DNA from 2 places in the Corynebacterium kalinowskii genome. Region 1 is predicted to be linked to the other one. Evidence: riboswitches for the same ligand, from Rfam matches in the RefSeq annotation. Region 1 holds a riboswitch; the other holds the start of a gene.

Region 1 (16,038 bases):
TCGTGCTGCCATGTCCGGGGTGTTCCACCGAAGTGCGCGAACGGGGTGCGCAGGACATGCCCCATGGACACGCGCACCGAACGGCGGTACAGCGGATCCGCGCAGGCAGCACCGAACAACACCGCATCGACACCCATTCCGGCCGCATTGCGGAAAATTCCGCCAATATTTTCGTGATCCCCGACCCCCTCCAGGATCACCACCGTCCGGGCCCCCTCAATAGCCTCGGCCACGGACAACGCCGGTGCGCGATCTGCCGCGGCGAGTAAACCGCGGTGCATGTCGTAACCGGCTACCTCTGCGAGCACCTCGCGGGTCACGCAGTAAATCGGAATCCCTGCCACGAGCTCGGCTACGCCCGGCTCGGCAAGGAACGACTCGAGCTTTGCTTCGAAGCCGCAGAGCGCGCGCACCGGAAAGCGCGACTCCAGGCAGCGACGCACCACTAGCGGTCCCTCCGTGATAACTAGCCCCTTGCCGCCAGGCAGGTCAGGGCGATTATCGGAGTGCTTGAGGTCGCGGAAGTCATCGAGCCGCGGATCAGATGGATCCGAAATATGCGAAATCTCCATACCCAAATGCTACAAAGGTGCACCCGGGTATGGAGATTTAGCAGGAGGTTATTGGAACAGCGCCATCACTGGATCAATAGCGAAGTAGACCATGAACAGCGCAGAGATCAGCCACAGCAGCCAGTGCACCTTGGCGACCTTGCCGGAAGCCATAGCCATGAAGACATAAGCGATGAAGCCCACGCCGATGCCGTTGGCGATGGAGTAGGTAAAAGGCATGACCACGATGGTGAGGAATGCTGGCAGTGCGATGGAGAAGTCAGTGAAGTCGATTTCTCGAATCTGGCCCATCATCAGGGCGCCGACGATCACGAGTACTGGCGCTGCCGCTTCAATCGGCACAACGGAGTACAGCGGAGTGAGGAACATGGCCAGCAGGAACAGCACGCCGGTTACTACGTTGGCCAGACCGGTGCGTGCGCCATCGGCGATGCCCGCTGCGGAGTCGATGTAGACGGTATTGGAGGAGGCGGACATGCCACCGCCGACGATTGCGCCGCAACCCTCGACGACCAGGGCCTGCTTCATATCTGGCAAGTTGCCATGCTCGTCGGTCAGACCTGCCTGCTTGCCGAGCGCAGTCATGGTGCCCATCGCGTCAAAGAAGTTGGCCAGAACCAGGGTGAACACCAACAAGGTAGCCGCCAGCACGCCGACTCGAGAAAACGCTCCGAACAAGTCGACGGCACCGACGATGGACAGATCCGGCATACCACCGAGGGACTTAGGCATCTCGGGAACTGCCAGGGACCAGCCGGTAGGAACTGGCTTACCATCTGCGAAGGATGGGCCAGCTCCCGTGAGAGCCTCGACGATCATGGCGATGATCGTGGTGATGACGATGCCAAAGAAGAGTCCGCCACGAGTATTACGCGCGACAAAAATGCCACAGATAACCAGACCGATGACGAAAACAAAGGTTGGCCAGGAAGCGATCGAGCCGTTAATACCCAGGCCAACCGGCACGGTGGTACCCGCGGCGTCCGGAATACGACGGACGAAACCGGAGTCGACCAGGCCAATCATCGCGATGAACAGGCCAATGCCGACCCCCATGGCGGCCTTCAAGGAATCCGGGATGGCGTTGAACACAGCAACGCGGAAGCCGGAAATGGCGAGGAGGACGATGATAATACCGTCGATGACCACCAGTCCCATGGCTTCTTCCCAGGTCAGGCCTTCTCCGGCCACCATGGTCACTGCCACAAGGGTGTTAATGCCCAGGCCAGTGGCGATACCGAACGGATAACGCGCCACTAGACCAAAGAAAATGGTCATCACGCCAGCAGCCAACGCAGTCGCCGCCGCAACCTGTGGCAGACCGAGCGCGTGGCCGGTGTGATCCTCAATCGTGCCGATGATCAGCGGGTTCAAGATGATGATGTACGCCATAGCGAAGAAGGTCACGATGCCGGCGCGAACCTCGGTCCCGACGGTCGATCCGCGGTCACTAATGGAAAAGAATTTATCGAGCGCACCCTTTGGTGGCGTGGCAGTTGCCGTCATGAGTTCTCCAAACAGTCAATTGCACTAGTTTTGTTGACTAGTGCCCGTTAAAGAGTCCCACCCACCTCCCGGCTAAAGCAACTGGAGAGCTAGGATATTTACATCAAAACCTGAAATGGGCTACCCAAAAGTGACCAAGATCCTACTCATCGATAACCACGATTCCTTCACCCACCTGCTCGGCGACCTCATCTACCGCGCCGTGGGGATCATGCCGGAGATCGTGCCCAACGACATCCCCCTGCCCAAAGCCGACCTCTACATCCTCTCCCCCGGCCCCGGGCACCCCGGAAATCCAGCTGACATCGGTAGCTGCGCCGACGCGCTCGCCGGCAGCGCTCCCGTCATCGGCGTGTGCCTCGGGCATCAAGCCATCGCTCTCGATGCCGGGTGCCAGGTCACTCGCGCGCAGCATCCGCGACACGGACTAGCCAGCAACGTCCACCACGACGGCACCGGGATCTTTCAAGGCATCCCCTCGCCTTTCGAGGTCATCCGCTACCACTCGCTCGAAGTCACCGAGCCGACGAACATTGAGGTCCTGGCCCGCGCGGACGACGGCACTGTGATGGCACTCCGGCGCGTCGATAAGCCCCAGTGGGGTGTGCAGTTCCACCCTGAATCCATTGGCAGCGCCCATGGCGAGCAGCTCATGCGGCAGCTTGTCGACGCCACTGGAGTCCTCCCCATCTGGCACCGCCGCCGGGCGCCGCTCGTGAATCTGGCGGACCTGGTCGCAACGTGGCGCGCTGAGTTCCCTTACGTGACGTGGCTGGACACCGCGACTGACGACGGTATGCATCTGGTCGGAGCGGGGCATCGCTTGGTGTCCCCTCATCAGATCCCGCATGGCGTGCTGGCTGCGGATTCGGATCCTGCACCAGTCGACTTCGTGCCCGGCGCGCTGGGCGTGCTGCCTTATGAGGCTTCCGGGGGACGAGATGGCGGCGAGTTTGTGGCTGGTGAACTGCTGGCTCCGGAAGTCGTCTATCAAGTGTGCGGCGATGAAGCCTGGCTGATCAGCCAGGACAACCGTGAGCTGCCTACGCTGCGTTCTGCACCGTCACCAGTGGCGGTGTCGGCATCGATCGCGCTGCGCCACAATCGAGCCGAGTACGCGGAGCTCATCGCACAGTGCCAGGAAGCAATTGCGGCCGGAGATTCCTATGAGCTGTGCTTGACCACCAGTGCCTCTGCCGAGTGTGAGGCGGATTCGCTGGCGTTGTACCTGCGGCTGCGTGAGGTAGCGCCGTCGCCGATGGCGGGTCTGTTCCTGGGGCCCGTGAACGTGTTGTCCGCGTCACCGGAACGATTTCTACAGATTAGACAGCGGCTTATCTCGGCTTCTCCGATTAAGGGAACTCGTCCGCGCGGTGACTCCGCCGCTGAAGATGAGCGCCTGCGAGCTGAGCTTTCGCACAGCACAAAAGACCGCGCCGAGAACCTGATGATTGTCGATTTGCTTCGTAATGACTTGGCTCGCTCCTGTGTCCCGGGCTCCCTCCGCGTTCCCGAGCTATGCGCAGTGCACACCTTTTCCCGGGCGCACCAAATGATTTCGACGATCACCGGCGATCTTGCGCCGGGAGTGGGCTCCGTGGATGCGATCCAAGCGGCTTTTCCCGGTGGCTCAATGACCGGCGCACCGAAGCAACGATCGATGGATATCCTCGCTGACTTGGAAGGCACAGACAGAGGGTTCTATTCCGGCTGCATGGGATACATTTCGGCCACCGGAGATGCCGATTTCTCGATTCTCATCCGCACCGTAGTGCAGGAGGGACAACACCTGAGCTACGGTGCAGGCGGCGCAATCACGGCGCTGAGCGATCCTGATGAGGAATACGATGAGGTCCTGGTGAAAATTACACCTTTCCGACTGCTGCTGGAGCAGCCATGACCGTGACCAGCTTCAGAATGGTCGATGGACGTGTGCGCAATCTGGGCGCTCATTTCCAGCGGCTAGGGCTGACACCCGATCGCATCCGCAGCGTGAGAGCCGAGCTGCGCGCATTCGGCCCGGAACCCTGTTTTCCGCAGGTCACGGACACAGCCGAGGTGCTCTTTCGCCCGGATCGGCCCTTCACTGAGGTGATTCGAGTGGATCCCACGCCCCATCTGGATGAACGGACCCAGCCCACGATTAAGGGTCCGGATCTCGCATGGCTGGCTGCCCGGCACCAAGAGACGCAAGCGAAAGGCTTCGATGAAGGCGTGCTGATCGACGAGAAGGGGCTGATAGTAGAAGGGCTATTCTCCGCGCTCATCGTATGGCGCGACGGACCGGTCCTTTCGGCGCATCCTGATGCTCTGCCATCGACCACGGCTCAGCAACTGAGCAGACTACTGCCTATCACCCAAGATGTGATCACTGTCGAGGACCTCTCCCGGCCGATGTGGCTGCTCAACGCCTTTTCGGGGGTGCGAACAACGAGCGCCGACTATCCCGTGACAGAGATCAATCGACGCCTGTGGGCGCTGGCCGACAGGGTTTAGAAGCGTTCGTCGTCGAAAGGCGTGTGCTCTTGGGTCGCTAGATTTTTAGGCCCCGGGGTTTCCGAGTGCGCGCCACAGCCATAGGAGGCGTGCACGACATGACCGTCGTCGGAGAACTCATTGCAGCACACGCCGAAAAACTTGCCGATGTCCGTCACCGGAAGGAAAAACGCGCAGGTCTCACACTTGAGCTGAGAAAGCTCCGCGCTTTCGGTCGTCGGCCCATATTCCTCGCGCCAGCGCTTGAGGGAATCCTCGAAACCCTTCTTGGTCAGGGTGCGGCCGGAATCGGTGTCCTCCAGGCGTTCATCGTCTGCGCGCGGCGGGATATACACGCCCGGCTGTAGATCGCCAGGCTGCACGCGATCTTCATATGGGACCCAGTCCGGTGCCTGCAGTGCGTCGCGCCCTGGCATGAGCGCGACCTCGTTGACGGTGACGAACCGTGAGCCTTCCGCGCAGGCGAGGATAACGTTCCACTCCCAGCCGCGGTAACCGGGAACATCAGCAGCGAAATGATGCGCTACTGCGTCCCGCGACAGTACCGAGACACCCGTGTGCGCTCCCACGCCGTCCTCGCCCATCTCGGCGAGCGCTCGCCGTGCGATGCTAATCGCGCGGGAGTCGAACAGGGGTCCTCGGTGTCCTCGTTTAGTAGATGCCACAGACCCATTATGTCCGATGGGGCAAAATGGATAGTTATGAGATCCACATTTGCCGGCCTCCTGTCCACTTGCAGCCTGCTCTCCGGTTGCGGTACCGCCCCCGCACCGGATCCAGTTCCAGAGTCCGGCGCCGCTCAATTCACCGTCGAGATTGTGCGCACACTGCCCGGTGATCCCGGGTCCTTCACCCAGGGATTGGAAGTGTCGCGGCGGGATCCTAACGAGCTCATCGTGGGCACGGGCTGGCTCGGCGAAAGTCGAATCTACCGTCGCACGATGGATGGCGCTGAGGTGGCGAGCGCGGATCTCAAGGCAACGGAGTTCGGCGAAGGCATTGCCCAGACAACCGACGCTATCTGGCAGCTCACGTGGCAAAATGGCGTGGCCTACCAGCGCGATCCCGAGACTCTTGAGGTCATCGGCCAGGCTAGTTTTCCCGGCGAGGGCTGGGGGCTGTGTGCCCTGGACGCTTCCCTCTACATGTCTGACGGCACCGAGTCCTTACGTGTCCTGGACTCGGTCACGTTCGCGGAAAAGGGACGCGTGGCGACGGGCGTCGATAAGCTCAATGAGCTCGAGTGCGCCGACGGCGCGATCTATGCGAACCGTTTCTTGACCACGGAGATCGTCAAGCTCAGCCCTGGGGGCGAGGTGCTTGGGCTTATCGACGCCTCAGGCCTGTCCAACAATGCGACCCGCGACCCGAACAATGTCCTCAACGGCATCGCACACATCCCCGGCACCGACCGGTTCTACCTCACCGGAAAGCGGTGGCCCGATGTGTACGAAGTTCGGTTTGTGCCGAAGAGTTAACTAGCATTATCAACCATGGCAGCGAAGCGAAAGAAAAACCTGATCCAGTTCCTGATTTTGATCGTGGCTGTGATCGCGGTGGTTGCAGGTTCCATCGCATTCCAGAATTGGTGGAATAGCCGTCCCGGCCCGGAGCCGGATCAGGTGACGATCAAAGCAAATGGCCAGCAAATTAAGCCTTATATGGTGTGTGAGCCGGGGGTTGACTGCCCAGAGGGCGAGGTTCCGCAGATCAGCGTCGGCGCCGATGACACCTTGAAGATCGAGGTCCCCAAGGACATTTATGACCACGACTGGTCGGTGCTCAAGATCTACGACGACCCTGCGGCCAACAGCCAGCAGTATTTCAAGAGCCATGAGGCAAAAGAAGTCGAAATCAAAGGGTCCGCAGACGGCGAACCTCGACCACGCTTGGTCGTGGTCGAGGTATCGACTGTACTGATTGGCCACGATGCTGCTGGAGTGGAAACCCCTTATACCGTGGTCTGGTCCATCAACGCGGCCTAGGCGTCCAGCTCCTTCGCCACAGCGCGCAGGATTTCCGCCACCTGGCGGCCCTCCTTGCGATCAGGGTAGCGGCCAGCCAAGAGTGGCCCCTGGATACTGGTTTCCAGCAGGGTCATCATGTCGGAGATCATGGAAGCCAGGTCTTCTGGCTTGTACTTGTGCTGTGGCTTGCGGGATGGGGCGTCGTCAAGCACCGTTACGCGCAGCGCCTGTGGGCCACGGCGACCAGCGGCGAAATCGAAGTCGATGCGCTGACCCGGGTGCAGTTCAGTCACACCCTTTGGTAGGACCTGACGGTTAACGTAGACATCCTCGTCGCCCGGGTTGGAAACAAAACCAAAACCGCGCTCCACATCAAACCACTTCACTTTGCCGATTGGCATGATCGAACCTCCCTACAGTTTGTGCAAGCTTTGGGCGGCCGGTGTACTGGCGCCTCCAGCGAGTCAAGATAAAGCCTAAATTGTACTCCATTAATTATGAATAACACGTCTCGGGGGCGCGTGAGCCACTTGAATAGCACTGGCCACATCGATCACATCGCTACCAGCTTAACGACATGGGTGACACAGTTCACAGAGAAAATTTCCCCGAGCTACGCTGGGATTTCGTTATCGAAATGAGATTGGCAGGCAATTCCAAGCTGCGAGACGTGACTCCACAGCGACAAACCAGTACCGTTAGGTCTCAAGCACGGCGCTCGTTGACACCTACTCTATCGCCTAACCCTGTCTGGGAGTAGGCGACGGGCACCAATTCAGTGCAATACAAGTTCACCATCAATTGAAACTTCATATGCAGACAGGGGCGGGGAACCCACTTACGGGATATTCCCTTGGGGTGAAGCCTCACTACCTAAGAGGCCGGGCAATCTAAGATCCTCCGTCCGAACCCGACAGCTAACCTCGCAGGCGTTACATGAGAGGAACTTTTTACACATGGCACGTCACTCTGCTCAGACCGCATCCCTCAAGGCAAAGTTTGCCGCTACCACCATCGCTTTCGGCGCTGCAGCTACCCTGCTCGCTCCGACCGCTTCCGCTGCATCCGACTCCGACTGGGATCGTCTCGCAGGCTGCGAAGCTGGCGGCAACTGGAACATCAACACCGGCAACGGCTACCACGGCGGCCTGCAGTTCTCCCCATCCACCTGGAGCGCATACGGTGGCCAGGAATTCGCTACCTACGCATACCAGGCAAGCCGCGAGCAGCAGATCGCTGTTGCCGAGCGCGTTCTCGCCGGCCAGGGCTGGGGCGCATGGCCTTCTTGCTCCGCACGCTTGGGCCTGAACTCCGCCCCAACCCCTCGTAACGTTGCCGCTGCTCCAGCACCAGCTCCAGTCGCAGCCCCTGCAGCAGTTGTCTACGATGCTCCAGCTGAGCAGGCAGCTCCTGCTCCAGCACCTGCTAAGGATCCAGTACTTGCCCAGATCGAGGCCTTCTTCTCCGCTCGTGGCATGGCTACCCCACAGGCCGTGATCGACTTCTACAACGCCAACAAGGGCAACGTAGCCAAGATCATGAACACCGACCTGACCCAGGTTGCAACCAGCTCTTAATTCTCCCCCTCCAAGGAGAGCGCACCGCGCTCACCATTGCTCTACGCGATGGTGAGCGCGGTTTTTCCTTGTCTACAATTACCCCCTTTCCCGGGATTGCCACCCTTCTCCCCCTTTCCTTCAAATCTGTGACTTGCCGGCACCACACACCACAAGGTGGCTACAAAAGCCCCAAAAATTACCCCCAACAACCACAAGACAGGATTAACAAAACCAACTTTTCGCCAAATCTTCACAAGGTTGCAAAGCATGAAGTTTGCTACAGTTCACACCCGCATGCAGGATTGATGTGCGTCACACTTGCTTTGTGTGTAGCATCACACATGTTCTTCACAAAGGTGACAGACATCGCTATATGCACGTGAGGTGAGTATGAAATCCACAACTCCAACTTCTGAAGAGTTCCTTGAGGTCAGCGAATCTGCCCAGTTCCTCGAACTGCGCAGCACGTTCCGGAAGTTTGCCTTCCCTTTGACCTTCGCATTCCTTGCATGGTTCATCTTCTACATCGTCACGGCAACCTTTGCCACCGACTTTGTCTCTCAGCGTCTGTACGGCGCCATCAACGTCGGTATGGTCCTCGGCCTGGCGCAGTTCGCCACGGCCGGCCTCGTTACGTGGATCTACGTCCGATTCGCTGATACCAAGCTCGATCCGGCAACTGCTGCCCTTCGTGACTCCATGACCAATACCACCCCAGAAAGCCCGGTGGCCTAATGAATTACATTCTCGCAGCCGAAGAGCAGGTCTCCACCGGCAATCCAATCCTGAACATCTCGATTTTCGTGCTGTTCATCGTGGCAACGATGACCATCGTTGTCCGAGCAACCCGTCAGACCTCCCAGAAGGGTTCCGATTTCTACACCGGCGGCGCTTCCTTCACCGGCTGGCAGAACGGTCTCGCCATCTCCGGCGACTACCTTTCCGCAGCTGCCTTCCTGGGTGTCACCGGCGCTATCGCACTGAGCGGCTACGACGGCTTCCTGTACTCCGTCGCCTTCCTTATCGCACTGCTGGTGGCCATGGTTCTCGTGGCCGAGCCGCTGCGTAACACCGGTAAGTTCACTATGGCTGACGTGCTGTCTTTCCGCCTCAACCAGAAGCCAGTCCGCATGGCGGCGGCAATCTCCACCCTGTCGATCTCCCTGTTCTACCTCATCGCCCAAATGGCCGGTGCAGGTGGACTCGTCGCCCTGCTGCTGGGTATCAACGGTAAGGCCGCGCAGGCTATCGTCGTTGCCATCGTGGGCGTGCTGATGATTGTGTACGTTCTGGTCGGCGGCATGAAGGGCACCACCTACGTCCAGATGATTAAGGCTGTGCTCCTCGTCGGCGGTTCCATCATCATCACGATCCTGACCTTCGTCGCGGTCAAGGGTGGCTTCAACGCTGTGCTGGAAGCAGCCGTGGCTAACCACCCGAAGGGCGACGCAATTCTCGACCCAGGCCTGAAGTATGGCAAGAACACCCTGACCAAGCTCGACTTCATCTCCCTTGGTCTCGCCCTGGTCTTTGGTACTTCTGGTCTGCCGCACGTCCTGATGCGTTTCTACACCGTGCCTACCGCTAAGGAAGCACGCCGCTCCATCGTCTGGACCACCGCTATCGTCGCCGTGTTCTTCCTCATGACCGTCATCATGGGCTACGGCGCAGCTGCCCTCGTCGGCGCTGACCAGATTGCCAACGCTCCAGGTGGCGCAAACTCCGCAGTCCTCCTGCTGTCCTCCAAGGTCGGCGGCACCATCTTCATGGCTTGTATCTCCGCAGTCGCGTTCGCTACGATCCTCGCTGTGGTCGCAGGCCTGGCCATCACCGCTTCCGCTTCGGTGGCGCACGACATCTACAACTCCGTGCTGCGCGACGGTAAGGCCTCCGAAGAGGAGCAGGTCCGGGTTTCCCGCATCACCGTTGTGGTCATCGGTATCCTCGCCATCGTCATGGGCATCGGTGCCATGGGCCAGAACATCGCCTTCCTGGTGGCGCTCGCCTTCGGTATCGCGGCAGCCGCAAACCTTCCGACGATCCTGTACTCCCTGTACTGGAAGAAGTTCAACACCACCGGCGCTCTGTTCTCCATCTACGGTGGCTTGTTGACCTCGATCATCCTGATCATCTTCTCACCGGCAGTGTCCGGCGCGAAGACCGCCATGCTCCCGAATATGGACTTCGCATGGTTCCCGCTGACCAACCCATCGATCATCGCGATCCCGGTCGGATTCCTCATGGGCATCATCGGCACGTACCTCGGCAAGCCGGATAACTTCCCGCTCAAGCGCGCTGAGATGGAAGTCCGTTCCCTCACCGGTGTCGGTGTGGAAAAGGCAGTCCAGCACTAAGCTTCTCGACGCCCCAGAGCTGAAAACTGAGAGCCCCTTCGGGGGCTCTCAGTTTTGTATTTAGCGCAGTTCCTGGCGGTCAGGATTCGCAATCCCGATGCGTCTGATACGTAATAAAGACATGTCCTATTCCGAACATCACCGCGGCCCCAACAAGCAGCCAATGGTGCAGGAGTATCCCGGAGACAAAGAACATTGCCGTAGGGATAACCGCTAGTGCCAGCGCCAAGCCTAGGGTCTTTTGTGCTGCCAGTATCGCCACCACTTGGAGTAGTAGGCCAGCAGCAGCGCCGCATTGACGATGCAGTAGAGATAGGACAAACGCCGAAGGGGCCCACAGCTCAATGCCGTGGGCCCCTTCGGGGAACTAAAGATCTACAAGTGTTACTTGTTGATTTGGGTGTATGGGTGGACGTAACCGATCTTCTCTGCTGGAAGTGGGAATGGCATGTCGTCACCGTAAGGGCTGGATGCACCAGCGAGACGAGAAACCAATTCCGTAACAGGGTGACCGCTGGTTTCCGGGAGGTGCTCTGGCCAGCCCGGATCGACGTAGCTATTCTTCTCGATTTTTGCCATGCTCCTATTGTTTCAAACCTTGACGGAAAAAGTCACTTCTCGGAGCGTTAAACTTGAATAATCATGAAAAAACCTACTGCCCCGGGTGACCCCACCCTGACTTTCCGAGAGTGGCTCGCGAGCCTTGATGACGAGCACCTGTCGAGATTGTTGCTTTTGCGTCCCGACACAGTGCTGCCACTCCCGCCAGGAATTGGGCCTTTAGCTGCGCGTTTGCAACTCCGGGCGTCGGTAAGCAGGGCGCTGCACTCCCTCAATACCACCGACCTCTTGGTGTTGGAGGCCGTCGCCGCGATTGGCGGGGAGTTTACCCCGGTTTCTGCCCCCGAAGTGGTGGGGATCATTAGTGAGCGTACCCAGCTTCATGGCATTGACGGCCCACTTCCCATCGAAGTAGAGGCGAGCATTGCCAAGCTGAAGCAGTATGGGTTGCTCTTCGGCGAGGACAGGTTCTTGGTTGTCCAAGAAGCCATGTCTGCACTCCCCCACAGCTGGCAGCTCCTGCCCGATGCAGAGCCTGCTCCAGATGATCTGGCTGACAAGCTTGCCCAGCTGTCGGCGCGTTCGACAAAAATTCTTCAAACGTTGGCACTCTCTGGCGGCACTGGCGTGACGAAAGACGCAGCACTGGATGCTGATCCAACGCGCCCCATCCCGCAACTCATCGCGCAGGGCCTGCTCCATCGGGTAGATGAGTCCACCGTGCAACTGCCGCAAACGGTCCGAAATGCCTTAACCGGTAGTCGGAGTCTGCCGTTGAGGTGCCCACCTGCGGAAAGCACGACATCCATTGAGGTTGCGGATCAGGCCGGAATTTCAGCTGGCCTTGAGGTCTGCCGATTGACCCGCTTGCTCATCCAGGAGCTCGGCCAGCGCCCAGTCTCCACGCTCAAGGGCGGCGCTGTGGGCGTGCGGATGATCAGCCGGCTGACTAAAGCACTGGAGACCACCGAGGAGGACATCGCTCGTCTGATGTGCCTTTCTATTGCGGCTGGCCTGATCGCGCGTGGTGTGCCGGAACCGCTACCTGATGACGATGATGGCGGCGACTACTACGCACCCACCCCACAGGCGGACGCATGGCTCGGTAGTTCGCTGGAAGACCAGCTTCGAACCCTCCTGCACGGCTGGCGCACCAGCCCGTGGGCGCCGTGGCTGCTGGGTACCACCAAGGACAAAACTAAGGTCCACCTGCTCTCCCGAGAGATGCGCGACGAACGCATTCCACAATGGCGCGGGCAGCTTATCGACGCTCTCGGCTCGCTACCACCCGGTGCCAGCACCGCAGAGACACTGACCTACTTCCGATTCCGCCACCCGCTCACCGGAACGGCGTTGACCGAAACAACCTTTGCTGAGCTGGAAGCTGAGGCTGCCTGGATCGGCGCCATTTCTGAAGGCATTCTCACGAGCTCTATTCGCTTCGACACGATCAATGTGCCGGATGCGGTGGAACAGCTCATCGTTCAGGCTGACATGACGATGCTCGCGCCTGGACCACTCACTCCGCGCTCCCAGAAGTTTGTCGATCGCGTCGCTGATCTCGAGTCCTCCGGGCTTGCCAGTGTCTACCGTGTCACGGAAGCGTCGATAAGGCGAGCACTGGATTCCGGGCTCAGCGGGCAGGACATCATGTCGCGGCTGGGTGAGCTGTCGGTAATGGAACTGCCACAGTCGATCGGATATCTCGTCGATGATGTTGCGCGCAAACACGGTAGCCTCCGCGGTGGTCCTGCGATGAGTTACCTGCGTTGCGACGACCCTTCGCTCATCGTGCAGGCCGTCGCGGCCATTGGTGACGCCGTTGCACTAAGGGCCATCGCGCCCACCGTCGCTGTGGCTCAGGCACCGCTTATCCAGGTCATCAAGGCACTGCGAGCTGCGGGATTCCAGCCGATCGCTGAGGATGCTTATGGCCTCAGCCTCGATCTGGCCCCGGAGCCGTCCCGTGTCCCGCAACCAGATACTCGCCCCGAAGCAACTGCTATCGACGAAGGACGCATCGAAGCCGCAGTGGCTGCCATTCGCCGCGGCGACACAGCCCGGGACGCGGTCGCCTCCGGTACCCGCGCACCTGCCTCCGAAACCCTCAGCATTCTGCAGGCTGCGGCCCGCGCGGGGAAGACTGTGACGCTGGGCTTCGTCGATAAGCACGGCATTGCTGTCCATCGCGTGGTGCGTCCCGTCACTGTCGCCGGGGGCCTTATCGACGCCATCGACACGACCACCGGCGATGTCCACCGCTTCCAGGTGCACCGAATCACTGAGGTAATAGTGCAATAATGGTGGTTTGACCTTTATACAAGGAGTGAACCGGTGAATTTTGATGGCCCGATGATCGTCCAGTCCGACAAGACGATCCTGCTGGAGATCGACCACCCACGCGCAGGGGAAGCGCGCGCTGCGCTCGCCCCCTTCGCCGAGCTTGAGCGGGCCCCGGAGCATATTCACACCTATCGCATTACTCCCCTTGCGTTGTGGAATGCGCGGGCCGCCGGGCACGATGCGGAGCAAGTCATTCACATGCTGGAAACATACTCTCGCTTTCCAGTGCCGCAGCCGCTGTTGGTGGATATTGCGGAGACGATGTCACGCTACGGGCGCGTGCGCCTGCACAAACATCCTGCGCACGGTCTCATTCTGGAGTCCAAGGAGCCTGCGATTCTGGCGGAGTTGCAACGGCACAAGAAGATCAAACCTATGCTCGGCGCCGCTATCGATGCTGAGTCAATCTTGGTACATCCGTCGGAGCGCGGACGGCTGAAGCAGGAATTGCTGAAGGTCGGTTGGCCGGCCGAGGACCTAGCCGGATATGTGGACGGCGAAGCACACCCAATCTCCTTGGTCGAAGACGGCTGGGCGTTGCGCGACTATCAGCAGTATGCGGCCGACTCTTTCTGGGAGGGCGGCTCGGGCGTAGTCGTGCTGCCCTGTGGCGCCGGTAAAACGATGGTCGGCGCGGCCTCCATGGCGAAGGCGCAGGCCACCACGCTGATTTTGGTGACCAATACGGTGGCTGGGCGTCAGTGGCGGGACGAGCTACTGCGTCGCACCACGCTCACGGAGGAAGAGATTGGCGAGTACTCCGGTGAGAAGAAGGAGATCCGTCCCGTCACGATTGCGACGTACCAGGTGGTCACCCGCAAGACGAAGGGCGAATACCGCGCCCTCGAGCTGTTCGATTCCTGCGACTGGGGCCTGATCATCTATGACGAAGTCCACCTGCTTCCCGCCCCAGTCTTTCGCATGACTTCGGATTTGCAGTCTCGCCGTCGTCTGGGTCTTACCGCCACCTTGGTGCGCGAAGATGGTCGGGAGGGCGATGTCTTCTCCCTCATTGGCCCCAAGCGTTACGACGCGCCCTGGAAAGATCTCGAAGCTCAAGGCTTCATCGCAACGGCCGAATGCACTGAGGTCCGCGTGACAATGCCGGACTCGGAGCGCATGACCTACGCTACTGCTGAGCCTGCTGACCGCTATCGACTCGCCGCCAGCTCTGCTGCGAAGATGCCGGTGATCCGCCGCCTTCTGAAGCGTCACGCGGGCATGCCGACCCTCATTATCGGCGCTTACGTAGATCAATTGGAGGAAATTGGCGCTGAGCTTGATGTTCCAGTTATCGAGGGCAAGACGTCGAATGCGAAACGAGAAAAGCTCTTTGAGGCCTTTCGCACTGGTCAGCTAGATACGCTAGTCGTTTCCAAGGTCGCCAACTTTTCTGTCGACTTGCCTGAAGCAGCAGTGGCTATTCAGATCTCTGGAACTTTTGGGTCCCGTCAGGAGGAGGCCCAGCGCCTCGGCCGACTTTTGCGCCCCAAGGCAGACGGCGGCGAGGCCCACTTTTACACCGTGGTCAGTCGCGATACGCTAGACGCTGAATATGCAGCTCATCGCCAGCGTTTCCTTGCCGAGCAGGGCTACGCTTACCGAATCATCGATGCCGAAGACATTTAGAAGGATCCCATGCGACAATTTCAGTTCACCGTCGACTCTGAGCACAACAAAAAGAACAACGAGTTCTCCCGCGACGCCACTAGGCTCCAAATTTCTGCCGGCATCTTCGGCTTCGTCCTGGCTCTGATTGCATTCGCAGTCATGCGCATTTCCGACGGTGCCCCATGGGGACTAGCCGTTGCCATCGGACTGGGAACCTTTGCGCTGTTTTGTTTTGCACTCATCTTCATCCTGCCGCGCCAAATGGGCTCTGCTCAGGCAATGTTTGAAAGCTACCCACTAGTTCCAGCCATGGTTGCGGAGGTCCTGCCCCGCGGCATGGTTCTCATGGCGCTTGTCGACGCCAATGCCTCCGATTCCGGCAAGCCGGTCCCGGCCCTCGCAATCCGCAATATGACTAACCTCCGCGGTCACGAACGCGTGGTCGGCGAGCGCGTGCCTGCCGTCGCGGTAGCCGGGCGTCGCTCAGTTTCGACTTCCGATCGTTGGGATGAGATCTCCCCTATGCCCATAGCGTGGGGAACGGCTGATGCAGGGACTGTAAAGGAAGCTCAAAAGGCCATCCCGGAGAATGAGTGGAACACCCTGCAAAAGCACCTTGATAAGCTTGAAAAAGTCAAAGCTACCGACATGAACCTTTTGATCCTCTAATCAGAGCACGTCTTGAATTGCCCGGCTGCGGCCGGGTTTTTCTTTTGTCAGGTTCAAGCACCTGTAGGACAGCAAACCAGGAGAGATTGACTAGCAACGCATGTCAGCATTTTCTGACGCTTTAATTGCCCTTCCTGACGAACCGACCAGGTGTGCCCAGCACCCCTGACCTACGGTTTCCGGCCGGCAACGAAGAACAAGCCTAGGCGCAGCGATAGCACCGCCCCTATTTCGTGAGAGCCTACTGGGGAACAACTCCACTCCCCATCTTCGGTGAAGCCTTTCACCATTGACTCTTGCCAATTGACGTGATGGACATACCACATAGGACATCTACTTCCCTCGCACTCGGCTCAAACACCAAGAGACCCTCTGAGGCCTCGTTTGGTTTCAGCGGGAC
Region 2 (16,038 bases), 980 kb from region 1:
TCGGACGACCCTTCTTAGGCGTATAACCCTTAGGGAGCTGTTCATTGTCTGGACTAGTCACGACATACAGGCTACCTTGTGCTCTCTTGGAGGGAACAAACATGTCACGCCTTGCGTTGAAGGCTATGTGTACTCGGCGACAAAACAGAGTACGGTGGTTTCACAAAACTAGATTCGTTCCAAGGAGGAGCACCATGACTGCACCTGAGACCGCAACCGGAGTCGTCCTGACCGATGCCGCTGCTGTTAAAGCCAAGGCCCTGCTCGACCAGGAGGGACGCGACGATCTCTCCCTTCGTATTGCTGTTCAGCCTGGTGGCTGCGCTGGCCTGCGTTACCAGCTCTACTTCGATGATCGCGAGCTCGACGGCGATAAGTCCGACGTTATCGGCGGTGTCCGCCTCGTCGTGGACAAGATGAGCGTCCCTTACCTGTCCGGTGCCCGCATTGACTTCGCAGACACCATCGAGGCACAGGGTTTCACCATCGACAACCCAAACGCATCCGGCTCTTGCGCTTGTGGTGACTCTTTCAACTAAGCCGTAACAAGTGTAATCCCCGTGCCCTGAACATGAAGGGTGCGGGGATTTTTTAGACCTCAGTGTCGGATTTGGTTAAGCAGACTGACGGAAAACGGTGAATTCGTCGTTGTGCATAACCAAATCCGACAGGCCTACAACTGAACCGGGTAGTCCTTCTCCTCGACCTTCGGATCGATGCGGCCCTCCATGAAGATGCCGTGCCACACCATGAAGGCGAGCACAGTCCAGAGGCGACGAGAGTGGTCGGAAACGCCGTCACGATGCTCATTCAGCATCTCGAGCACGGCCTTCTTGTCAAAGATCCGCTCGGTCTGAGACTCGTTGATGGTGTCCTGCGCCCAGCCGAAGAGTTCATCGCCGGCAAGCCAGTGGCGCATCGGCACGGGGAAGCCGAGCTTCTTGCGGTGCAGTACGTGCTCCGGCACGATGCCCTCCATCGCCTGACGCAGGGCGTACTTGGTGGTGCCGTGGGAGATCTTCAAGTCATGCGGGATTGATTCCGCGACATCGAAAACGACCTTGTCCAGGAACGGCACGCGCAGTTCCAGGGAGTTCGCCATCGTGATTTTGTCTGCCTTGACCAGGATGTCGCCGCGCATCCAGGTAAACAAATCTAGATGCTGCATACGAGCTACCGGATCCATGTCGCGAGACTTGGCGTAGATCGGTGCGGTGACGTCCTTGTGGTCCCATTCTGGCTTTGCCCATGGGATCACGCGCTGCAGCTGCTCGAAATTGAAGGAGCGCGCGTTGCCGTAGTAACGCTCTTCCATGGTCATCGAGCCACGCTGTAGCAGGGACTTGCCCTTGAGTCCGTCGGGGAGGACGTCGCCAAGCTTGCCCAAACCGCGACGCAGTGGGGCAGGGACCTTCTCAAACGGTGCGAGCGACAACGGCTCCTTGTAGATGGTGTATCCGCCGAACAGCTCATCGGCGCCCTCGCCAGAGAGAACGACCTTCACATGCTTGCGGGCCTCAGCTGCGACGAAGTACAGCGGAACCAAGGAAGGGTCGGCTACCGGGTCATCGAGGTACCACATGATCTTTGGAATCGCGTCGGCATATTCCTCAGGGGAGACCACCTTCACGATGTGCTCCGCATCAATGGCCGCAGCTGACTCCGCCGCCACGTCGATCTCCGAGTAACCTTCGCGCTCGAAGCCCGTGGTGAACGTCAGCAGATTCGGATTGTGGCGCTTTGCCAGAGCAGCGATGGCGGTCGAATCGATACCACCAGAAAGGAAAGAACCAACCGTGACGTCTGCGCGCATGTGCTTTTCGACGGAATCCTCCAACGCGTTGGCAATCCGCTTAAACAAGTCCTGCTCGTCCGTGACCTTCTTGGTCACAAACTTAGGCTCGAAATAGCGCTGGGCCACAACTTGGCCGCCGGGCTTAACGACGGCAAAGGAGCCGGACTCCAGTCGACGAACATCCGCGTGCAACGACTCCGGTTCAGGCACGTACTGAAGGTCGACGTAGTGCTCGATCGCACGCAGATCGAGATCGTTGCTCATTCCGATCTGCTCGGCCATGTCAAGAATGCACTTCTTCTCAGAGGAGAAGACCGTACCTACAGCGGTGGTTGTAAAGTACAGTGGCTTGATTCCGAATTGATCGCGGGCAAGGAATAGCGTGCGTTCTTTTCGGTCCCAAATGGCAATGCCAAACATGCCACGCAAGTGGTTGACTACATCGGTGCCCCAATGGTGATAGCCGACCACGATGGTCTCGCCGTCGCCTTCGGTATTAAAGCTGTAGCCGAGTGCTTGTAGTTCCTGGCGAAGCTCCACATAGTTGTAGATCTCGCCATTGAATGTCATGGCATAGCGGTCAGTATCACCCTCTGGCCCCCACTGAAGAGGCTGGTGGGAGTGGGCAATATCGATGATCGACAACCGATTGAATCCGAAGACGGCATCTTGGTCATGCCATGTGCCTGCATCGTCGGGGCCGCGATGGCGCATGCACGGAAGGGCATGGCGAATGGCCGAGTCGAAGTCCGCTGCATTGCCGGCGCTGGTCAGCATGCCGAGAAGGCCACACATAAGTAAATATTCCCCTTAAACAGTTGCTTGGGATTGTCGCGTTTCCTTTAACACTGCAACTCTACGGTCTTGAGGGGGAAAATTGCACCTAGGGCAGTGGGCGATTCTTCTATCAACCATTAGTAAACCCCCGTTGGGGGACGAACAAATGTGAATTGGGTCACCGAATGTCGGGTAAATGTGGCCAACTTGTGATGGGTAAGTGCTGTACAGCGACAATGCATTTTTGCAGGAGGGGGCTGGTCGGGTAACCCCATGCTGGCAATAAACATGGAATAAGTTCCAAAGTGCGATATTCTGCACAGTTAGGAATGGGAACTTATGTGTCCTTAGGTTTGTGTGGAACAGGAAGGTAGACACACGTGGAACAGCGAAACAAGCGCAGCTTTCAACGTAAAGCGCTGCTCACCGGCGTACTTGGCGCGGGAAGCCTCGCTCTTGCTGGTTGTGACGTAGCACCGCCAGAGAACGGTTTTTTCGACGCCCTACGCATGGGTTGGCCGAAGGGTATTACGCCTGAAGCTACCGCTATGGGCAACTTCTGGGTGTGGGTCTGGGTAACCGCATGGATCATCGGCATCATCATGTGGGGTCTCATGATCTGGACCATGGGTGCGTTTTCTGCAAAGAAGGCAGCAAAGGCTGGCAAGGATGAATTCCCTAAGCAGCTGCAGTACAACGTTCCTCTGGAGCTCGTGCTGACCATCATGCCGATCTTCATCGTCATGGCTCTGTTCTTCTTCACGGTTCCGACCCAGGATAAGGTCACCGCACTGGACAAGGATCCAAAGGTCACTGTCGATGTGACTGGCTACCAGTGGAACTGGAAGTTTGGTTACGCCAAGGTTGATGCCGATCTGTCTCCAACCGGATCCGAGTACCAGGGTGTGGACCAGGAGCGTCAGGCACAGGCTGAAAAGTCCAAGATTGACGAGGCCTACATGGAAGAGCACGGTGTTGGCGGCCCAATTCACGGCAAGTCCAAATCCGATGTTTCTTTCCTTCACTTCAACAAGATTGAAACCCTGGGTACCACGGACGAAGTTCCAGTACTGGTTCTTCCTTCCCAGACCCCAATCGAGTTCAATCTCGCCTCCGCTGACGTAGCTCACTCCTTCTGGGTGCCTGAGTTCCTGTTCAAGCGAGATGCGTTCCCTAACCCGGAGGCCAACAAGTCTCAGCGAGTCTTCCAGGTGGAAAAGATTGAAGAAGAGGGCGCATTCGTTGGTCGCTGTGCCGAGATGTGCGGCACTTACCACGCTATGATGAACTTCGAGATCCGCGTTGTTTCTCCAGAGAAGTTCAAGCAGTACATGGAATTCCGTAACCAGAATCCTCAGGCGCCTAACTCTGAAGCGCTGAAGACCATCGGCGAGGCACCTTACGCAACGTCTACCTCTCCATTCGTCTCCGGTCGCACCGCAACCCGCGACACCGAGAACACCGTCGACCTCAACGAAGCCGCAAAGTAAAGGGAAGAGGGTTAAAGAACAATGAAATCTAGCGCCAAGATTATGTACGGGTTGGCAACGTTCCTTTTGATCGTGACCACGATCTACTTCGTATCCACCGCGCATCTTGCTGACAACGGCAACATTCAGGGCATTGAGTGGGCAGGCGGCACGGGTCTCGTGCTTGCTACCGGTCTCTGCCTTATGCTCGGCGTCTACTTCCACTTCACTGAACGCCAAATGGATCTGCTCCCCGAAGACTGGGAGCAGGCGGAGATCGAAGACGGCACTGGTATGCTCGGCTTCTTTAGCCCTGGCTCTGTCTGGCCGGCTGTCATGTCTGGTTCCGTCGCTGTCCTCGGCTTCGGTATTGTCTACATGCACTACTGGCTGATCGCTTTCGGTGCAATGCTGCTGATCTGGTCTTCCACCATGCTGAACCTTCAGTACGGCATCCCGAAGGAAAAGCACTAAATAACCTTCCTTGAAAGCGGCCCACCTTTTCCGGTGGGCCGCTTTCATTTGTCCTGGTAGGTCCGAGTAAAGGGGGTCAACCCAAAGTTGTAATCGGTCAGTAAACTACAACGGTGCAATGTGAGATGAATCTCTAAAGGGAACTGCTCAAAAGTATGTGTGCTGTTTGAAACTTAGATAGAATAGGCCGAAGCTGGACTGTCTGGGGGGACAGGGAAGATGAATAGCCCAATGACCTGCGAAAACGCCGCGTCGGATGTTGTGTGGTGAAAGTTCCCGCGGGGGTAGAAGTTTTTTAAACAAAATGTTTGCCCAGTTCATGCGATCGAGCTCCCACAACTTTGTGAAATATCGGGGGGTTCAAAGTGACTTAGGCGACGAATACCGGCATACTAGAACGCGTGACGAGCGCAGTTGGAAATACAGGTATGGCAGCACCACAGCGTGTTGTGGCACTGAACCGACCAAATATGGTCAGTGTCGGCACGATTGTGTTCCTGTCTCAGGAATTGATGTTCTTTGCTGGTCTTTTCGCGATGTACTTTGTATCTCGCGCTAACGGCCAGGGAGAAGCGTGGGATTGGGGTACTGGACACCTCAATGTCCCTTACGCATTGGCAATCACCGTAATCTTGGTGTCGTCTTCTTTTACGGCCCAAGCAGGTGTCTTCGCAGCAGAACGCGGCGATGTGTTTAAGCTCCGTATGTGGTACGCGATCACCGTTCTTTTGGGATCGATCTTCCTCATCGGCCAGGCAAACGAATACATCACCTTGGTTCACCATGGACTGACGATTCAGAACTCCGTCTATGGTTCCGCGTTTTACATTACGACTGGCTTCCACGCCGCCCACGTCCTCGCTGGCGTGCTCGGTTTCGTGGTTGTCCTGCTTCGTATTGCGAAGTCTAAGTTCACCCCGGCTCAGGCAACCGCGGCAATGGCAGTGTCTTACTACTGGCACTTCGTTGACGTCGTCTGGATCGGCCTCTTTATCACCATTTACTTCATTCAGTAGGCCGTAACGGCCGATCAGTTCGGCCTACCGCCCTTCACTTTCCGCATACGAGTTTTAAGGGAAATGATGGATACCAACCCAGAGCAGCAAGGGACCGTGGCTGACGCCCCGTCCACTGCTAAGAAGGTCAAGAGTCGTCGAAAGGTGCGCCGCACTGTTGCGGGCGCCATGGCGCTTACTTTTGGCCTTACCAGCGCAGGCTTCCTCGCCTCCGCATTCACCCCAGACGCACAGGTAGTTACCGCCAACGTAGATGACAAGGCACTCGTGGCAGAGGGCAAGGACCTCTACGACGTTGCTTGTATCACCTGCCACGGCGTTAACCTGCAGGGTGTTGAAGGTCGTGGACCTTCCTTGATCGGTGTCGGCGAAGGTGCCGTCTACTTCCAGGTTCACTCCGGACGCATGCCAATGCTGCGTAACGAAGCTCAGGCTGCCCGTAAGGCACCTCGCTACAACGAGCACCAGACGTTGGCAATCGCTGCCTACGTCAACGCTAATGGTGGTGGCCCAGAGATCGCCCGCGACGAAAATGGCAACATTGCAATGGAATCCTTGCGCGGCAAGAATTTCGACGGTCAGATTGACCCAGCAGACGTAGCCCGCGGCTCCGAGCTGTTCCGTCTGAACTGTGCATCCTGCCACAACTTCACTGGTCGTGGTGGCGCACTGTCTTCCGGTAAGTACGCTCCATACCTGGATCCTGCTAACGAGCAGGAAATCTACCAGGCTATGCTCACCGGACCTCAGAACATGCCTAAGTTCTCTGACCGTCAGCTGACGGAAGATGAGAAGAAAGACATCATCGCCTTCATCAAGAACTCAAAGGAAACCCCTAGCCCAGGTGGCTACGCTCTTGGTGGGCTCGGCCCAGTGGCCGAAGGCATGCTGATGTGGCTTATCGGTATCGCCGCAGTTATCGGCGCTGCTTTGTGGATTGGATCTCGCTCATGAGCAATAACGAAGTAAAGAAGTACAGCGCCAAGGAATTGGCCGGAATGTCCAACGAAGAGCTCGCCCGCATCGGTACCGAGCTGGACGAAGTAACCGTTGCATTCCGCAAGGAGCGTTTCCCAGTAGAGGGCGATCCTGCAGAGAAGCGTGCTGAGCGCACAGTTACTATCTGGTTCGCTCTCGCGGCTGTTTTCGCACTCGCATTCATGGCTACCTACATCTGGTGGCCATGGGAGTACAAGGGTCATGGCCAGGAAGGTCTGGGCATTTACTCCCTGTACACTCCAATGCTTGGCTTGACCATGGGCCTGAGCATCCTGAGCCTGGGCTTCGGCTTGACTCTGTTCCAGAAGAAGTTTGTTCCCGAGGAAATCTCGGTTCAGCGTCGCCACGACGGCCCTTCTGATGAAGTTGACCGTCAGACTCTGGTTGCACTGCTGAACGACTCTTGGGAGACCTCGACTCTGGGGCGTCGCAAGATGCTGAAGGGCATTGCAGGTACATCGGCAGCTCTTGCCGGCCTGGCGATCATCTTCCCACTCGGTGGCATGATCAAGAACCCATGGAAGAAGAAGGAAGGCCCGCTGGACTACTTCGGCGACGGCACTCTGTGGACTTCCGGCTGGACCAAGGCTAACGAAGGTACCAAGATCTACCTCGGTCGCGACACCTCCGCCATTGCCGAAAAGCACGGCGAGCACTTCAGCACCGTAGGCGTCACCCGCCTGGTGCGCATGCGTCCTGAGGATCTCTCCGCAGCCGCTATGGAAACCGTCTTCCCACTGTACGAAGAAGATGTCAACGATGGTGACCAGTACGACGAGAAGCGCGACGTGTACGAGATGCACATGCACTCCATTCACGGTCCACGCAACGCCGTTATGCTGATCCGTCTTCGCAGCGCAGATGCCGATAAGGTCATCGAGCGCGAAGGCCAGGAGGACTTCCACTACGGCGACTACTACGCGTACTCCAAGATCTGTACGCACATTGGTTGCCCAACCTCCCTCTACGAAGCACAGACCAACCGTATTCTTTGCCCTTGCCACCAGTCGCAGTTCGACGCTCTGCGCTACGGCAAGCCACTGTTCGGTCCGGCCGCACGTGCACTGCCACAGCTGCCGATCACCGTGGACGAAGAGGGCTACCTCGTCGCTGCAGGCAACTTCATCGAGCCTGTCGGCCCTGCATTCTGGGAGCGTAAGTCATAATGAGCAACAAACTCGCTGAAATCGGCAACAATATCGACTCCCGGTACACCATCTCCGGCATGGTTCGTACCCAGATCAACAAGGTCTTCCCAACGCACTGGTCCTTCATGCTTGGTGAAGTCGCACTGTACAGCTTCATTATTCTGCTGCTGTCCGGTATCTACCTGACCCTCTTCTTTGATCCATCGATCACCAAGGTCATCTACGACGGTGCCTACGCTCCGCTCAATGGTGTCGAGATGTCTCGCGCTTACGCGACTGCTCTGAACATCTCCTTTGAGGTTCGTGGCGGCCTGTTCATCCGTCAGCTGCACCACTGGGCTGCACTGATGTTCGCAGTGTCCATCATGGTTCACATGATGCGTATCTTCTTCACGGGTGCTTTCCGACGCCCACGTGAGGCTAACTGGATCATTGGTTGTATCCTGCTGATCCTGTCCGTGGCTGAAGGCTTCATGGGTTACTCCCTGCCTGACGACCTGCTCTCCGGTGTCGGCCTGCGAATCATGTCCGCCATTGTCGTGTCCCTGCCAATCATTGGTACGTGGATGCACTGGGCAATCTTCGGTGGCGACTTCCCATCGGACATCATGCTGGACCGTTTCTACATCCTGCACGTTCTTCTGATCCCAGGCATCATCCTGGCTCTGATCGCCGCTCACCTGGCTATCGTGTGGTACCAGAAGCACACCCAGTTCCCTGGACCTGGTCGTGCGGAGAACAACGTTGTCGGTGTCCGTATTCTCCCAGTCTTCGCTGTGAAGTCTGTAGCGTACGGTCTGTTCACCTTCGGTGTCCTGGCTCTGATGGCTGGTGTCACTACCATCAACGCCATCTGGAACATCGGTCCTTACAACCCATCTCAGGTTTCCGCTGGTTCCCAGCCGGATATCTACATGCTGTGGACTGATGGTGCTGCTCGTGTCATGCCGGCATGGGAGCTCTACCTGGGCAACTACACCATTCCTGCAGTGTTCTGGGTAGCCATCATGCTGGGTATTCTGGTTGTCCTGTTGTTCGCTTACCCATGGATCGAGAAGAAGATCACCGGCGACGACGCTCACCACAACCTGCTGCAGCGTCCGCGTGACGTCCCAGTGCGTACCGCACTCGGCGCCATGGCTCTGATGTTCTACTTCCTGCTCACGTTGTCTGGCGGTAACGACCTGTTCGCTTACCACTTCCAGATTTCCCTGAACGCGATGACGTGGGTTGGTCGTATCGGCCTGATCATCCTGCCTCCGATCACTTACTTCATCACCTACCGCATTTGCCTGGGTCTGCAGCGCTCCGACCGCGAGGTTCTGGAGCACGGCATCGAGACCGGTGTGATCCACCAGCTGTCTAATGGTTCCTTCATCGAGGTTCACCAGCCTCTGGGCCCAGTTGACGAGCATGGTCACCCAGTTCCACTGCCTTACGCCGGCGCAAAGGTGCCGAAGCAGATGAACGAACTCGGTTTCGCAGACTCCATGAGCCACGGCTCTGCCTTCAAGTCTGACTCCGAGGAGATCGTGGCTAAGAAGAACGCTCTGGCTCACGAGAACCACGAGGAAGAAGTTCGCATGTTCGAGGATCTGCAGGACACCATCCGCGCAGAAGACAAGGACAAGGGCTTCTAAGCTCTCCTAACTGCAGCTCGCTAGTTAGCAAGGAGGGGCTCGCACCGGAAACGGTGCGAGCCCCTCCTTCGTCGTTCCAAGTGCGGTTTCTGTTGGCATCAGAGAGATGTGGGAGTGCGGCAGCAGTTGCTGGTATGAGGCTCCCTGGAGGGGCCTAGAAAGGAGAGTTTGCGGGGCACTGGCAAATTGAGCTACTGTGCGGCTCTTCCTTTATATAGGAGGGAATTTGGCCTCTAACGGTGTCATTGCGGGAATCTTCCTGCAATGACACCGTCGTCATCCGTTTAGCAGAGGTCCCAGTTTCTCCAACAGGGATTGATTGCAACAATGGACGCATTTCTAACTGATTGGTTGCTCGAAGAATTCAATATAGGCGGTCGCGTTGCGGGTTGAATGAGACCAATTGGTTGCAGTAGTTGTTGTTGCCACTGTGATTGCTGTGGCCATTTGGCGTTCACAGAAACCTGGTGTGAGCAAGGGCACACTCTTTTTAATTTGACGTTGTCTGGCCATTGTTTGGGTCTGGCTATATCTCGCCTGGAGTGGGGGATGCTCGATCAAAAAGCCTGGTAACCACCGCAATATGTTGACGGGTGTGCAAACGGTGCCGTTAAGTTGCTTGGGTGCCCAGTCCGTATTGGCAATTCATAACAGCCTGGTAACAGCCTGTGAAGCGGGCGAGTCGTTGGACATAGCCCGTTGTGGTTTCGTAATCTTGTCGAGACATTACGGGACGCACCAATCTGATTGGTTGTTACCTGGAATACAAACCGAAATAACGCCTAATCGAAGACAGTCCACATATCAAGGGCCAATTCGAGTCGGGGACCCACCTTAGTCTGGGGTGAACCCGCCGCAAGAGATCGCAAGATCGGAGTGGTGGGAGGGAGCTTCCGTTTCCTAATCCGTCAGCTAACCCGGCCGGCACAAGGGAAGATTTGGAGACTATTCATGGGTAACCACGCCCGCTTTAACGCACGTTTCGCTACCAAGGCCACCGCATCTGCAGTAGCTGTCGGCGCAGCCGTCACCATGGCTCAGCCAGCACAGGCTGTGCCTGTCATTGTTCAAAACACCGGCATTACCGTCGAGGTTCCCGGCCTGGAGAACGTACCGAACATCGCTAACGTCCCTGGCGTCTCCCAGTGGGTGCCTTCCATGGCTGGCCAGGCTGAAGTTGTGAGCTACGCTGCTGTGAACGAAGCCGCTGCTCCTGCAGCTGCACCACAGGTATCGAACGGCCAGGCTGTCGTTGATGCAGCTCGCACCAAGATCGGCTCTCCTTACGTCTACGGTGCCGCAGGCCCAAGCGCTTTTGACTGCTCTGGTCTGACTTCCTGGGCATACAGCCAGGTTGGCAAGGCTATCCCGCGTACCTCTTATGCGCAGGCTGCCCAGGGAACCCCAGTTTCCCGCGATCAGCTGCAGCCAGGCGATATCATCGCTTTCTACAGCGGTGCATCCCACGTTGGTATCTACACCGGCAACGGCACTGTGATTCACGCTCTGACTGAGGGAACCCCACTGTCTGAGTCTCCGATCGACTACATGCCGTACCACTCCGCAGTGCGTTTCTAACGCAGTTGCGCCAAAATCCGACCTGAATGAGCAATGCCAGGTCGGATTTTTGTTTCTTCGTGCGCCGTTTCATGGTGAGCATATTCTTAGCGTATGCTTAGGAAAGTAACGCGCCGTCCACCGATTTCCGGCGCAAATTGAGAATTGAAAAGGCTACGTGACCAGTGAATTCTATGGCACTCAATAAAGCTGCCTGCGCGGCCATCCTCGCTGCAGCTGCAGTGGTTTCCGTTGGTGTAGTTCCCAGCGCTGTTGCTGATCCCGTTGTAACGAGCGAGCGGGTGGCACCAGAGACTCCTCGAGACATGGACAGTCTCATGAAGGAGCTGTCCGAATCCTCGGATAAGGTCTCTGCGCAGAATGAGGAATTCAAACAGCTGCAGGTTGAGATTGAAGGCAAAGAAAAGGACCTGGCATCCGTAAAGGAGCAGGCTCGCGCAGCGGAAGAAGCGGGAAATGCGGCGCGGGAGCAGGAGCGCGAGGCCAAGAAGGTCGTCGATAAGCTTGCTGCGTCGAAGTACCGCGGTTCGGTGGTCGATCCGCTGACTACGGTGATCAATGCGAACGGCCCGCAGAACGCCATCGACCGTTCTGCCTACATGTCTGCGTATGTACGCAAGGCTCAGGAGGCGCTCGATACCCAGCGTGAGAAGTCTGCGGAAGCTGGTCGACTCTTGGATGAGGCTGCGCGTCTCGAAGCCGAGTCTCAGTTCCAGTTCAACGAGCTGGAGGCGAAGCGGACGCAGCTGGAGAAGCGCGACGAAGAGTTGAAAAAGCGCATCGAGGAGATCAAGAAGTCGATCGATAGCCTCAGCCCAGATGATCGTAGCGCATGGGAAAATAAGAACGGGCCAGTGAGCCACGACCTTGCCGGCATTACCTCCACCAATGCTGAGGGCATGAAGGCGCTCGAAGCTGCGATGACCAAGATCGGTGCGCCGTACGGTTGGGGCGCTGCAGGGCCGAACCAGTTTGACTGCTCCGGGTTGGTTGTGTGGTCCTACGCGCAGCAGGGCAAGTCGCTGCCGCGTACCTCGCAAGCGCAAATGGCAGGTGGCATGCCGGTGAGCCGAGGGGACCTGCAGCCGGGCGATGTGGTTGGTTTTTACCCAGGTGCCACGCACGTGGGAATCTACGCCGGTGACGGCAAGATCGTGCACGCGTCTGACTACGGCATTCCGCTCCAGGTAGTCAACATGGATTCGATGCCGTTCTATGGAGCGCGCCGCTACTAGTTAGACTGGGCAGCGATGCCGAAAGTTCTTGTTGTCACGAATGATTTCCCGCCCACTGTCGGCGGGATTCAGTCGTATGTTCGTGATTTCCTCGCTCAGCTGCCGCCTGAAGATGTCGTCGTCTTCGCCTCGACCCAAGACGCGCCAGCTGCGCAGCACTGGGATGAGCAAGCTCCTTATCGAGTCGTGCGCTGGCCGCATTCGGTCATGTTGCCGACTCCCGGCGTCGCCCGCACGATGCAGCGCCTGATCGCCGAGCATGATATTCACACCGTGTGGTTTGGTGCGGCCGCGCCGCTCGCACTGTTAGCACCGCAGGCCCGTGCTGCGGGTGCGCGTCGAGTTGTGGCCTCCACCCATGGTCATGAGGTCGGTTGGTCAATGATCCCGGGAGGCCGCATAGCGCTGCGTCGCATCGGCTCGCACTGCGATGTTGTCACCTACATCTCGAACTACACCCTCAGCCGCCTCCGCAAGCCCTTTGGTGCCGACACCACGTGGGCTCGGCTGCCCTCCGGCGTGGATGCCCGCGCTTATCGACGCCCCCAGCCCGCCGACCTCGCCCGCACCCGCGCACACTTCGACCTGGGACCGGGCTTAATCGTGACGTGTGTGTCTCGACTGGTGCCACGCAAGGGACAGGACACGTTGATCCGGGTGTGGCCGTCGGTGGCGCAGAAGTACCCGGATGCGCGGCTGGTGATCGTGGGGGAAGGTTCATACGGAAAAACACTGCGTAGGAGCGCGGAGGGCGTTCCTGGTGTGGTGTTCACTGGGCGGGTGTCGGATGAGGATCGTCAAGCGTTGCTCGAGACCAGCGATGTCTTTGCTATGCCGGTGCGTACCCGCGGTGGCGGGTTGGACGTGGAAGGGCTGGGGATCGTATTCCTGGAGGCTCAAGCCGCAGGCGTGCCGGTGATTGCGGGCGATTCGGGTGGGGCTCCGGAAACGGTCACGGCGGAGACTGGTGTTGTCGTCGACGGCCACAATGATGATGCATTAATCGCGGCCTTGCTCAAGCTGTTGGCAGACCCAGAGTTGCGGGCGGCAATGGGGGAGGCTGGAAAGCGCCATGTCGTGAGCGAATGGACATGGGAGCAACTCGGCGCGGAATTTCGGCGGGTGCTTTTTGGTTAGGCTGGTAGGGATATACTTTCCCCAGCTTGATTCCTGTCCCATGTTCTAGAAAGCGAAGCGCTGATGTCGGAAACCACCGCCCCTGTGACAATTGGTTTTGATATCGGCGGTACCAATCTTCGGGCCGCGGCGGTAACGGAGTCGGGACAGATCGTCGGTCGCTTGCAGGTGCAATCGCAGGGAACAGCTGACAGCATGGAAGATGCTGTGGTGTCGATGACCGATCAGCTCATGGAGCAGCATGACGTGCGCGGCATGGGAATTGCCGTCGCCGGGTTTCTCGATGAACACCGGGAAAAAGTGCGCTTCGCGCCCCACCTGCCGTGGCGTGACGCACCACTGCGCAGCCGACTGGCCGCGCGATTGCCAATACCGGTGTCCCTGGAGCACGACGCAAACTCGGCGGCCATCGGTGAGGCCGCCTTCGGAGCGGGGCGTGAGAAGCGCACCTGGGTGCTGATGTCCATCGGCACTGGAATTGGGGCAGCGCTCATGCACGAAGGGGAGATCTACCGCGGTGCATTCGGTACTGCGCCGGAGCTCGGCCACCTTCCTGTCGTTCCGGGCGGTCGCCCATGCCCGTGCGGCAAGAGAGGCTGCCTCGAGCGCTACTGCTCCGGGACGGCACTGGCGGCGACCGCTCAAGAGATCGCTGTGGCCGAGGGGGCGCCCGAGCAACTGTGGACCGGCGAAAGCGTCATTGAGGCAGCACGGGCCGGCAATTGTATCGGCGAGCGGGCGATTGCTGAGTTTGCCGAGTGGTTTGCCGTGGGGCTGTCCATGGTAGTGGATATGTTTGACCCCGAGCTAGTGGTGATCGGGGGAGGAGTGGCTAAAAATCATGACCTTTTCTTGGTCGATGGCGTCGATAAGGCGCGCTCCTTGGTCGTGGGGGCCGGGCATCGGCCATTCCCCACGGTGCTTCCCGCGCAGCTGGGTGCGGATGCTGGCATGATCGGTGCAGCCGAGGTTGCGTGGCGGCAATTGCGCGAGACACAGCAGTGATTGCCCGCCCGGGCCACGGGCACAAGGTAAAGTTAGACGAGTTCGCATGGCAAACAACGAGGCGGGATGACGATGCAAAACAAGTGGTACTGGGCGTTGAAGAATGTCTTCATTGGCCCCCTGATACGCGTATACAACCGGCCGACAATTGAAGGTCTCGAGCGTATTCCGGCAGAAGGTCCGGTCATTCTCGCCTCTAATCACCAGGCAGTAATGGACTCGTTCTATTTGCCACTGTTGTGCCCGCGTCAGATCCAGTTTCCTGCGAAACAGGAGTACTTCACTGGTGAAGGCGTGGTAGGAAAGTTCCAGAAGTGGTTCTTCACCAGCGCCGGGCAGATTCCCATCGATCGCAGTTCTGGCGATGCCGCGCAGTCGGCGCTAAACGCTGGTCGGGCAGTGGTGGAAAAGGGAAACGTCCTCGGCTTTTACCCAGAGGGCACGCGCTCGCCAGATGGACGTATTTACCGCGGAAAAACCGGCATGGCTCGCATTGCCATGGCAACCGGCACCACGGTCATCCCTGTGGCAATGATCGGCACCCGTGAGGCGAACCCGATCGGCTCGTGGATTCCTCGCCCGGTAAAGGTGCGGATCAAGATCGGCGAGCCTATCGATCCACTCGAGTTTGCTCGCGAGCGCAGTATGGATCCGCATGAATACGTCACACAGCGTGCCTTCACCGATCACATCATGGCTCTACTGTCTGAAATGACTGGTCAGCCGTATGTCGACATGTATGGCAAGGACGTAAAGGCATCCCTGGAAGCAGGCCATGGCTACCCACCGGGGGCACGTCCTTAAAGTTTTTAGTTTGAATAAATCAATATTGATTCGATAGTCTGAATGCTGATGTCGCCCGATTCGTGCAGAACTTCGGGCGGCTGCAGCATTTAAGGAGACTATTGGCCGTGCAACAGACCCAAACGAGAACGAAGCAGTACCTCGAGTGGCCTGATGCAGCCCGGGGACTATCGATACTTGGTGTCCTGTTCTTGCACGCCACTCTTGCAGTCCCCAATGGCGAGTTCAGCGTTCCCGCCAAAATCAATGCATTTCTCGATCCGATGCGAATGCCGCTGTTCTTCGTCGTGAGCGGATTCCTTGCAGCTAAAGTGCTGCATTTTTCGATGGGTGAAGTTGTCTGGAAACGACTGTGGTTCATCGCCGTGCCTTATCTGGTGTGGGCACCTATCGAGCTGTGGCTCAAGTATGTTGAGTGGCACACTTTCCTCGGCGATCAAGCGCCCACCTGGGACATGGTGTTTACCGCAACCAAGGAGGGCGCCTCGCTACTGTGGTTCCTCTATTGTCTCGTGGCAGTGACCGCTTTTGCCTGGGCAACGCGGGCACTGAGTACCCCGCTGGCGCTCGCAGCGAGCTTCGCGCCGCTCGTCTTCCTGCTCTATCCTGAGCGGCCGGTGATCATCGGCCACGTCATGTTGTACCTGCCCATCTTCATGATTGGCGTCAGGTTGAAAGACCTCATCGCATGGTTTGCGCAGCATGCACTGCACCCGCTCGGACTTGCCATCACCGCGGTGGCTTACTGGGTGCAGCAGACTATTAATCACGCCTGGCAGACCAGTTGGGGTGTCGATTTCCAAGGTATCGGTATCGCAGGCCTTGCCACACTGGGCTTTGATGACACCGAACTTCTCGTCCGGGTGGTCGTGCGCATCCTCACCTTGCCGGCAGCACTGACCTTGGCTGTAGCGCTGACGAAAGTCCCGTTGGTCTTCCCGATGCTCCGCTTCTTCGGCCG

What was found. A riboswitch is a leader RNA that binds a small molecule or an ion and turns the genes downstream of it on or off. The one in region 1 is predicted to bind cyclic di-AMP.
Region 2: it holds a riboswitch for cyclic di-AMP, as region 1 does, so the genes downstream of both, CKALI_RS04005 (C40 family peptidase) here and CKALI_RS08680 (resuscitation-promoting factor Rpf1 domain-containing protein) in region 1, are expected to answer to the same signal.

Annotation. Positions count from the first base shown of each region.
Region 1 is NZ_CP046452.1:1,816,027-1,832,064, forward strand. It holds gene CKALI_RS08640 (TrmH family RNA methyltransferase) at 1-572, opposite strand, end outside; gene CKALI_RS08645 (NCS2 family permease) at 621-2,078, opposite strand; gene CKALI_RS08650 (chorismate-binding protein) at 2,209-3,978, shown strand; gene CKALI_RS08655 (aminotransferase class IV) at 4,071-4,574, shown strand; gene CKALI_RS08660 (DUF3027 domain-containing protein) at 4,571-5,239, opposite strand; gene CKALI_RS08665 (glutaminyl-peptide cyclotransferase) at 5,276-6,052, shown strand; gene CKALI_RS08670 (DUF2771 domain-containing protein) at 6,068-6,559, shown strand; gene CKALI_RS08675 (cold-shock protein) at 6,556-6,942, opposite strand; cyclic di-AMP (ydaO/yuaA leader) riboswitch at 7,339-7,489, shown strand; gene CKALI_RS08680 (resuscitation-promoting factor Rpf1 domain-containing protein) at 7,498-8,118, shown strand; gene CKALI_RS08685 (DUF485 domain-containing protein) at 8,491-8,835, shown strand; gene CKALI_RS08690 (solute symporter family protein) at 8,835-10,454, shown strand; gene CKALI_RS08695 (hypothetical protein) at 10,839-11,033, opposite strand; gene CKALI_RS08700 (helicase-associated domain-containing protein) at 11,097-13,316, shown strand; gene CKALI_RS08705 (DNA repair helicase XPB) at 13,368-14,987, shown strand; gene CKALI_RS08710 (DUF3239 domain-containing protein) at 14,997-15,638, shown strand.
Region 2 is NZ_CP046452.1:839,050-855,087, forward strand. It holds gene CKALI_RS03960 (DUF3043 domain-containing protein) at 1-61, opposite strand, end outside; gene CKALI_RS03965 (HesB/IscA family protein) at 195-539, shown strand; gene asnB (asparagine synthase (glutamine-hydrolyzing)) at 674-2,590, opposite strand; gene ctaC (aa3-type cytochrome oxidase subunit II) at 2,953-4,062, shown strand; gene ctaF (aa3-type cytochrome oxidase subunit IV) at 4,084-4,515, shown strand; gene ctaE (aa3-type cytochrome oxidase subunit III) at 4,917-5,531, shown strand; gene qcrC (cytochrome bc1 complex diheme cytochrome c subunit) at 5,595-6,485, shown strand; gene qcrA (cytochrome bc1 complex Rieske iron-sulfur subunit) at 6,482-7,696, shown strand; gene qcrB (cytochrome bc1 complex cytochrome b subunit) at 7,696-9,318, shown strand; cyclic di-AMP (ydaO/yuaA leader) riboswitch at 10,088-10,258, shown strand; gene CKALI_RS04005 (C40 family peptidase) at 10,270-10,896, shown strand; gene CKALI_RS04010 (C40 family peptidase) at 11,070-12,131, shown strand; gene CKALI_RS04015 (glycosyltransferase family 4 protein) at 12,147-13,268, shown strand; gene CKALI_RS04020 (ROK family protein) at 13,332-14,273, shown strand; gene CKALI_RS04025 (lysophospholipid acyltransferase family protein) at 14,346-15,077, shown strand; gene CKALI_RS04030 (acyltransferase family protein) at 15,185-16,038, shown strand, end outside.